2 regions of the Streptomyces sp. P5F9 genome follow, and region 2 is predicted to be linked to the other one. Evidence: riboswitches for the same ligand, from Rfam matches in the RefSeq annotation. Region 2 holds a riboswitch; the other holds the start of a gene.
The links. Region 2 has a riboswitch for cobalamin ahead of metE (5-methyltetrahydropteroyltriglutamate--homocysteine S-methyltransferase). Riboswitches for the same ligand answer to the same signal wherever they lie in the genome.
Positions count from the first base shown of each region.

Region 1 (4,339 bases), on a different contig from region 2:
GCATGGCACGCCGGGGACAGGGCCCCGTCCGGGCTCACTGCCTCCAACGCGGCCCCGCCCTCCCACTGTTCACGTTCTGCGGCTGCGCCTCTTTCCCTGGTCCGGTCGAGAGCACGGGTCAGCCAGGACAGGCCAAGGCCCCCGAGAACCACCGCGAGCAGCACCGCCGTAACTCGCGGCCCTGTCCCGGTCAGACTCATGGCGGCCAGACCGGAACCGCCCGACATGTCCATTCCCGCCATGTCATGCGCACCGGCCGCGTCGGTGTGGCCGGACATGGCGCCGGAGGACGCCATCGCCGCCACCATCCAGGCCATGGCACCCATCATCAACCCGTGCGGCAGGGCGGCGAGTACCGCGCGGCTCCAGGTACGGTCACCGGTCCGGAAGGGAGCCGCCGCCAGGAACCACAACCCGCCCCCCGAGAACAGCGCCACCTGTGGAAACGCCGATATGTCCATGCCCCACGGCCAGGCCATCGCGATCATCAGCACCCCCATCGCCGCATGCCACGCGTGATCCGCCCGCTCGGCCAAGCCCGTGGCAGGCAGAACCATTCGCCACACCGCGTACAGGACTGGCACCGCAAACATCAGGCTCAGAATCCAGCGCAGTCCGCTCGCGGCGATCACGAAACCCCCAACTCCGGGAGGCCGTAAGGCATCCCTGATCCGAATCCGATTCACGACGGGTCGCATCAGCAGGGGAGGGGCCAAGAGCGCGGTCGCCGACCTGCCGGATGGACGCAACAGGAGTCGGGGCGGCGCGGGAGTGAGTTCCCAAGGTGCCGTGTGAGTGCGGTCACTTGGGCGTCGGGCCGCGAGCGCATCACGAAGCGGACCACGGCCGACCGCATGTACGAGCTACATGTACGAGCTATGCGACGGCTTGATGAACGGGCGGGAGGTGTGGGCCAGTTGAGGGCGCCGGCCCGACTGCGGCGCGGGCTGCCGGCGACGCCTCAGATCATGGGTTCCGGCGGAAGCGAGGAGTCGAGCAGCGCCGCCATGCCGGGATCGGTCAGCCGGTAGCGGACGACGCGGCCGTCCTTGTCGGCGGTGACGGTGCCCGAGGCCCGGAGCAGGCGCAGGATCTGCGAGACGGACGTGTCGCTGATGCCGGTGGCCAGCGCCAGATCCGATACGGCGATGGGCCCGGCCCGGTGCACGGCCAGCAGCACGGACAGCCTGTTCGGCTCGCCCAGCAGGGAGAAACGGGCGGCCCACTCGTTGACGCGGGCCGCGTCGCCGATGCCCTCGATGGCCTCGCAGACGGTGTGCTCATCGATCGCACGGCGATGCGCGCGACCCTCCGGAACCAGATGCATGCACCCATCCTCACTCCTGCCCCCATGTGAGGTGCAACACCTGCGCAATTGCGCAGACTTGTGGATGACCGGGGGCGCACCTAGCCTGATCCGGCCGTGGTGTTCGGGAAGACCGGTGCACCGTGTCCGATCAGGGTCGGGTACGGGAGTCCGGAGCGGCCCTCGCCACTGTGATCGGGAAGTCTCCGCACCATCCCCGCTCCCACCTGGGACCGGGCGGCCACGGGGCGCATATCGCGTCCGGGAAGGCCGGGCGGCGAGACGTTCGACCCGTCAGCCAGGAGACCGGCCACGGCACCGTACGACGACCCCGTCCACGAGGTGCTGGAGAGGCTGCCCCGAACATGTCCCTGCCCGAAAACCCCGCCCCGCCGTCCTCCGCCACCGGGACACCGGCCGCGCGGCCACTGCGCTGGGAGCGCCGGGACTGGCTGCGCACCGGCGCGCTGCTCGCCGTCATCGCGGCCCTGCACGTCGTGGCCTTCATGATCCTGATCGCCATGGTCGCCCCGAACCACTACACCGTCGGCCATCAGGTCTTCGGCGTGGGACTCGGCATCACCGCCTACACCCTCGGCATGCGGCACGCCTTCGACGCCGACCACATCGCGGCGATCGACAACACCACCCGCAAGCTCATGGCGGACGGCAAGCGTCCGGTGTCGGTCGGTTTCTGGTTCGCGCTGGGCCACTCGTCGATCGTGGTCGTCCTGGCCGCGCTGATCGCGGCCGGTGCCAAGGTGACCGGCGCCCTGCTCAACGAGGACTCCGACGCCCATGCGACGCTCGGCCTGATCAGCACCACTGTCTCCGGCAGCTTCCTCTACCTGATCGCGGCCCTCAACCTGGTCGCCCTCACCGGGATCTACCGGGTCTTCAAGGCCATGCGCGCCGGCCAGTTCGACGAGCACGAGCTGGAGAAGCACCTCGCCAACCGGGGCTTCATGAACCGCGTCCTGGGCCGTCTGACGAGGTCCATCACCCGGCCCGGCCAGATGTACCCCGTCGGCGTCCTGTTCGGTCTGGGCTTCGACACCGCCACCGAGGTCGCCCTGATGGTCATGGCCGGCTCCGGTGCCGCCGCCGGCCTGCCCTGGTACGCGATCCTGTGCCTGCCCCTGCTGTTCGCGGCGGGCATGAGCCTGTTCGACACCCTCGACGGCTGCTTCATGAACTTCGCCTACCACTGGGCGTTCTCCAACCCGGTCCGCAAGGTCTACTACAACCTCACCATCACCGGCCTGTCCATCGCCGTCGCCTTCATCATCGGCACCATCGAACTCGTCAGCGTCCTGCACGACAACCTCGGCCTCCAGGACGGCATCACCGGCTGGATCTCCGGCATCGACCTCGACAACGTCGGCTACATCATCGTCGGCCTCTTCGTCGTCGTATGGGCCTGCGCCATCGCCTACTGGCGCCTGGCCGACGTCGAACACCGCTGGAACGCGAAGACCGCCAACGCGGACTGACGCCTCGGTCGCGGGGCCGTCGCAGGCCCCGCATCCGACTGGTAAGGAGGACACAGGGTTGACCAGGCAGTACGTGGACGGTGATGCGCATGGGCGGGCAAGGGGAGAGATCCTCGGGCCGCACGGCCGCACCGGCGGACGTGAGCGCGTCCCCAGCGGTACGAAGCTTGCGCGCGGCGGTGTTCGCCGCGTACTGGGAGTGATTCGGGTTGCCCTACCGGTGGAGACCTGCTGGCAGGGCAGTTCCGTGGCCTTCGGCCTGTGCCGTACGACGGGACTGGGGAGGGGTTTCGAAGTCGCCAACCGCCTTGGCACGGACGACGGTTGTCCCGAGCGGGGTGTCCACCACCAGGCAGAGGAGAAAGGGGTATCGCTCCGACGGCGCCGGCATCGAGGCCCTCTCCAACAGGAGTCGGACGGAATTCCCTTTGAGTTCCGGCCTGTTGTCGTGGCCTGGGTCACATGCTGTGGATTGAGTGTGGTGGGCTATGGGTTTGCTCACCCGCACATGACAGTGGGTGCCCTGGTGCCAGGATGAGGCGCCATGAGGCCAGGGTGGTGTTCTCGCGCGATGCGGGCCGCGGTGTTCGCGGCCGTCTGTGTGGTGCTCGCTTCCCTGGGTCACGTCATGATGTCCGGGGACTACGTGCCCGCGTGGGCACTGGCCACCGGACTGGTCGTCACCGGCGTCCCGGGCTGGTGCCTGGCGGATCGTGAACGTGGGCTCCCGCTCATCGTGACGGTCGTGGTCGCCGCCCAGACGGTGCTGCATTCGGCGTTCTTGCTCGCCCAGCCGGCGTCCGGTGATCCGGTCTCCCCGAACACCACCATGAACATGGCCTCGATGCAGACGGGCTCCATGCACATGGCCAACTCGTCGGCCGGTGGTACGTCGTCGACCGGCATGCTCGTCGCCCACCTGCTGGCCGCGCTGCTGTGCGGGCTCTGGCTGGCCCACGGCGAGAAAGCCGCGTTCCGTATCCTGCGCGCTCTGGCCGGGCGACTGGCGGCTCCGCTACGACTGCTGCTCGCCCTGCCCGCGCCCACCGACCGCCCGCGCATCCGCAGGAGCCACCTCTACCCGGACCGGGCCCCGCGCCTTCTCCTCCTCGTCCACGCGATCACCTCCCGGGGGCCGCCCGCTCGGACCGCTGCCGTCTGAAGGCAGCCGGCATCCCGAGGCCGCCCATGAGGTGTGCCCCGGGCCACGGCCGTACGTCCGCGCAAGCGCCGTAGGGCCGTCTCACCCCACTCACCGGACCGCCCGCGATCTCGCGTGCCCAGGTCCGGATCACGGATGACTGAGAAGGACTCCAGGTGATCACTCCTGCCCTGCCCGCTTCGTGCGGCACAGGCGAGAAGAAGTCGGCAGCTCTCGACGAGGCGATCACCGCGTGGGCGCTCGCGGCCCGGGGCGGTGACGCGGACGCGGTCGAACACTTCGTCCGCGCCCTGCAACGCGACGTCCAGCGGTACGTGGCTCATCTCTGCGGCGACCCACAGGCAGCCGACGACCTGGTGCAGGACACGTTCCTGCGCG
Region 1 covers NZ_JBXVPZ010000287.1:8,131-12,469, reverse strand. Annotated here, with positions in the region: gene AC31A1_RS34155 (DUF5134 domain-containing protein) at 1-632, opposite strand, end outside; gene AC31A1_RS34150 (ArsR/SmtB family transcription factor) at 962-1,327, opposite strand; cobalamin riboswitch at 1,408-1,635, shown strand; gene nicT (Nickel transporter NicT) at 1,672-2,799, shown strand; gene AC31A1_RS34140 (hypothetical protein) at 3,344-3,961, shown strand; gene AC31A1_RS34135 (sigma-70 family RNA polymerase sigma factor) at 4,117-4,339, shown strand, end outside.
Region 1: linked by a shared signal. The riboswitch ahead of nicT (Nickel transporter NicT) and the one ahead of metE (5-methyltetrahydropteroyltriglutamate--homocysteine S-methyltransferase) in region 2 are both predicted to bind cobalamin.

Region 2 (4,339 bases):
CATGGTGACCGGCCCGGTGAGCATGCCCTTGACCGGACGTGAGGTGAGGGACTGGGCGTACGTCGTCCAGCGCACCGTCATCGGTTCGGGGCGGGAGATGTCGCCGGCCAGGATCGGCGGGCGGACGTAACGGGTGCCGTACGACTGGACCCAGCCGTGCTGCGTGGCGAGACAGCCGGTGAGCTGCTCGGCGAAGTACTGGACCATGTCGTTGCGTTCGGGTTCGCCGTGCACGAGGACGTCGAGACCGGTCTTCTCCTGGAAGGAGATGACCTCGCCGATCTCCGCCTTGACGCGCTCCTCGTAACCGGCCGTGTCGATCCGCCGCGCCCTCAAGTCGGCCCGCGCGGTACGCAGTTCGGCGGTCTGCGGGAACGACCCGATCGTGGTCGTCGGCAGCGGCGGCAGCCCGAGACGCGCGCGCTGCGCCGCGGTCCGTTCGTCGTACGGCTGGGAGCGGCGGGCGTCGGCGTCCGTGACCGCGGCGGCCCTGGCCCGTACGGCGGGGTCGCTGGTGAGTGCCGAACCGGCGCGGGAGGCCAGGTCGGCGCGGTTGGCGGCGAGTTCGGCGGCGATCGTGTCGGTGCCCTGGGCCAGGCCCTTGGCGAGCGTGACGATCTCGCCGGTCTTCTGCCGCGCGAACGCGAGCCAGCGCAGGATCTGCGGCTCGATGTCCCGCTCGGCGGCGGCGTCGAGCGGCACGTGGAGCAGGGAGCAGGAGGCGGCGACGTCGACCCGGTCGGCAAGACCGAGCAACGTGCCCAGTGTGGCAAGGGACTTGGTGAGGTCGTCGACCCAGACGTTGCGGCCGTTGACGACCCCTGCGATCAGCCGCTTGCCGGGGAGTCCGCCCACGGCGGCGAGGGCGTCCAGGTTGGCGGCGGCGGACTCGGTGAAGTCGAGTGCGAGGCCCTCCACGGGCGCCTTCGCGAGGACCGGCAGCGCGTCGCCGAGCCGGTCGAAGTAGGAGGCGACCAGGAGCTTCGGCCGGTCGGTGAGGGCGCCGAGGGCGCGGTAGGTGCGGGCGGTGGCGCTCAGTTCGGCCGGGGCGCGGTCCTGGACGAGGGCGGGTTCGTCGAGTTGCACCCACTCCGCGCCCGCCGCGCGCAGGTCGGCGAGGACCTCGGCGTACACGGGCAGCAGCCGGTCCAGGAGGGTCAGCGGATCGAAGTCCGCGGACACCCCGGGCGCGGGCTTGGCGAGCAGGAGGTAGGTGACCGGGCCGACGAGCACCGGGCGGGCGGTCAGGCCCAGGGCGAGGGCCTCCTTCAACTCCGTCACCTGCTTGGTGGAGTCGGTGGTGAAGACGGTGTCCGGGCCCAACTCGGGCACGAGGTAGTGGTAGTTGGTGTCGAACCACTTCGTCATCTCCAGCGGTGCCACGTCCTGCGTGCCGCGTGCCATCGCGAAGTACCCGTCCAGCGCGTCGAGTTCGACGGCGGCGCGGTGCCGTTCGGGGATCGCGCCGACCATGACGCTGGTGTCCAGGACGTGGTCGTAGTACGAGAAGTCGCCGGTCGGTACTTCGTGGATGCCGGCGTCCGCCAGTTGCCGCCAGTTCGCGCGGCGCAGTTCGGCGGCGGTGGTCCGGAGGGCGTCGGCGTCGACGCGGCCCTTCCAGTAGCCCTCGATGGCCTTCTTGAGTTCTCGGCCCCTGCCCTGGCGGGGGTAGCCGTAGACGGTTGCCCGTGCTGCCGCGGCTGCGGACTTCGGTGTCACGGAAATCTCCTTCGCGAGATATCTCCCTGGATCCCGGTGGCGGGACGTGGGCGCGAAGGTTCGTAGACCGGGGGATGGTGACCGCCCGTGTGTACGCCGACCTGCCCACGAGGTCACCGGGATTCCGCGCGCGAATGCTTCGCGTGCGGGCAGGTGGCAGGTCTTCGGACTTGCGGGCACGTCCTCTTTTTGAACCGGAGGACACCTACTGGCCGTCGCTTCCCAGGTCCTGTGTGGGCCCAGTGCGTATGACGGCGGTCGTTCCTGCTTACCGCTGCGGGGCAGTCCCGGAATTTCACCGGGTTCCCTCTTGCGACGCGTCCGTCTGGCTGACGGGGCGAACCAGCTGCGCGGGCCAGCCTACGGGGTAGGGGTCGGATGCGTCGATTTTTGGGTGCCGGCCCGGTGGGGGCTGGTCGCGCCCACGCGGCGGAGCCGCAAATCGATACAGCCCCGCGCCCCTAAAAGCAGGTCGGTTCAGTTGGGCGGGGTGCCGAATGCGCGCAGGATTTGTTCTGCGGCCAGCGTTGCTGTCAACTCGCCGTCCCTGACCTGCTGTTCGAGCACTGGGCCGAGAGCACGTACTGCCGGATCGGAGCGCAGCCTCCCCAAGAGTTCGTCTCGGACCATCGTCCACGTCCAGTCCACCTGCTGCTCGCTGCGCTTCGCAGCCAGGCGGCCGGTGGACTCCAGCAGCGAACGGTGTTGTTCCAGGCGCTCCCAGACCGTGTCCAGGCCGGTGCCCTCGCGCGCGCTGCAGCTCAGTACAGGTGGGGTCCAGGCCGCGTCGGCGGGGTGCATCAGGCGGAGCGCGCCCGCCAACTCCCGTGCCGCGCTCTTCGCATCGCGCTCATGCGGGCCGTCCGCCTTGTTGACGGCGATGACGTCCGCCAGTTCCAGGACGCCCTTCTTGATGCCCTGTAGTTGGTCGCCGGTGCGGGCCAGGGTCAACAGCAGGAAGGAGTCGACCATGTTGGCGACCGCGGTTTCCGACTGGCCTACGCCTACCGTCTCGACGAGGACGACGTCGTAGCCCGCCGCCTCCATCACCACGATGGACTCGCGGGTCGCCTTCGCGACGCCGCCGAGGGTGCCGGCGGTGGGGGAGGGGCGGACGAAGGCGGCCGGGTCTACGGAGAGGCGTTCCATGCGGGTCTTGTCGCCGAGGATCGAGCCGCCCGTCCGTGTGGAGGACGGGTCGACCGCCAGCACCGCGACCCGGAAGCCGAGGGAGGTGAGGAGGGTGCCGAAGGCGTCGATGAACGTCGACTTGCCCACGCCCGGTACGCCGCTGATGCCGATGCGCCGGGCCTGGCCGCTGTGCGGGAGGAGTTCGGTCAGCAACTCCTGGGCCATGACCCGGTGTTGGGGCTTGGTCGACTCGACGAGGGTGATGGCGCGGGCCACCAGGGCCCGCTTGCCGTCTAGTACGCCCTTCACATAGGTGTCGACCTCGATCACAGGGTGTGCCCGAGGTCGGCGGCCAGTCGCCGCACCAGGTCGTGGGCCGCGTCCGGGATCACCGTCCCGGGCGGGAACACGGCCGCCGCGCCCATCTCCAGGAGGGTGGGTACGTCCTGCGGTGGGATCACCCCGCCTACCACGATCATGATGTCCTCGCGGCCCTCCTCGGCGAGGGACTCCTTCAACGCCGGTACGAGGGTGAGGTGTCCGGCGGCGAGGGACGACACTCCGACGATGTGTACGTCGGCCTCCACGGCCTGGCGGGCCACCTCGCCGGGGGTCTGGAACAGCGGGCCGACGTCGACGTCGAAGCCGAGGTCGGCGAAGGCGGTGGCGATCACCTTCTGGCCGCGGTCGTGGCCGTCCTGGCCCATCTTGGCGACCAGGATGCGCGGGCGGCGTCCCTCGGACTCCTCGAACTCGGCCACGAGGGCACGGGTGCGTTCTACGGACGGGGAGTCGCCGGCTTCGGTGCGGTACACACCGGCGATCGTACGGATCTGGCTCGCGTGCCGCCCGTACACCTTCTCCAGCGCGTCGGAGATCTCGCCGACCGTCGCCTTCGCGCGGGCCGCGTTCACCGCCAGCTCCAGGAGATTTCCCGTGCTTTCGGCAGCCCGGGTCAGGGCGTGCAGCGCGTCCTGGGTGGCCTGTTCGTCGCGCTCGGCGCGCAACCGCCGTAGCTTCTCGATCTGTTGGGTGCGTACGGAGGAGTTGTCGACCTTGAGGACGTCGATCTGCTCGTCGGTCTCCACGCGGTACTTGTTGACGCCGATGACCGGCTGACGGCCGGAGTCGATGCGGGCCTGGGTGCGGGCCGCGGCCTCCTCGATGCGCAGCTTGGGGATGCCCGCGTCGATGGCCTTGGCCATGCCGCCCGCCGCCTCGACCTCCTCGATGTGCTGCCAGGCGCGGCGGGCGAGGTCGTAGGTCAGCTTCTCGACGTACGCGCTGCCGCCCCACGGGTCGATCACCCGGGTCGTGCCGGACTCCTGCTGGATCAACAGCTGTGTGTTGCGGGCGATGCGTGCCGAGAAGTCGGTGGGCAGCGCGAGGGCCTCGTCCAGGGCGTTGGTGTGGAGTGACTGGGTGTGGCCCTGGGTTGCCGCCATCGCCTCCACGCAGGTGCGCGTCACGTTGTTGAAGACGTCCTGCG
Region 2 covers NZ_JBXVPZ010000050.1:11,361-15,699, forward strand. Annotated here, with positions in the region: gene metE (5-methyltetrahydropteroyltriglutamate--homocysteine S-methyltransferase) at 1-1,719, opposite strand, end outside; cobalamin riboswitch at 1,858-2,081, opposite strand; gene meaB (methylmalonyl Co-A mutase-associated GTPase MeaB) at 2,197-3,180, opposite strand; gene scpA (methylmalonyl-CoA mutase) at 3,177-4,339, opposite strand, start outside.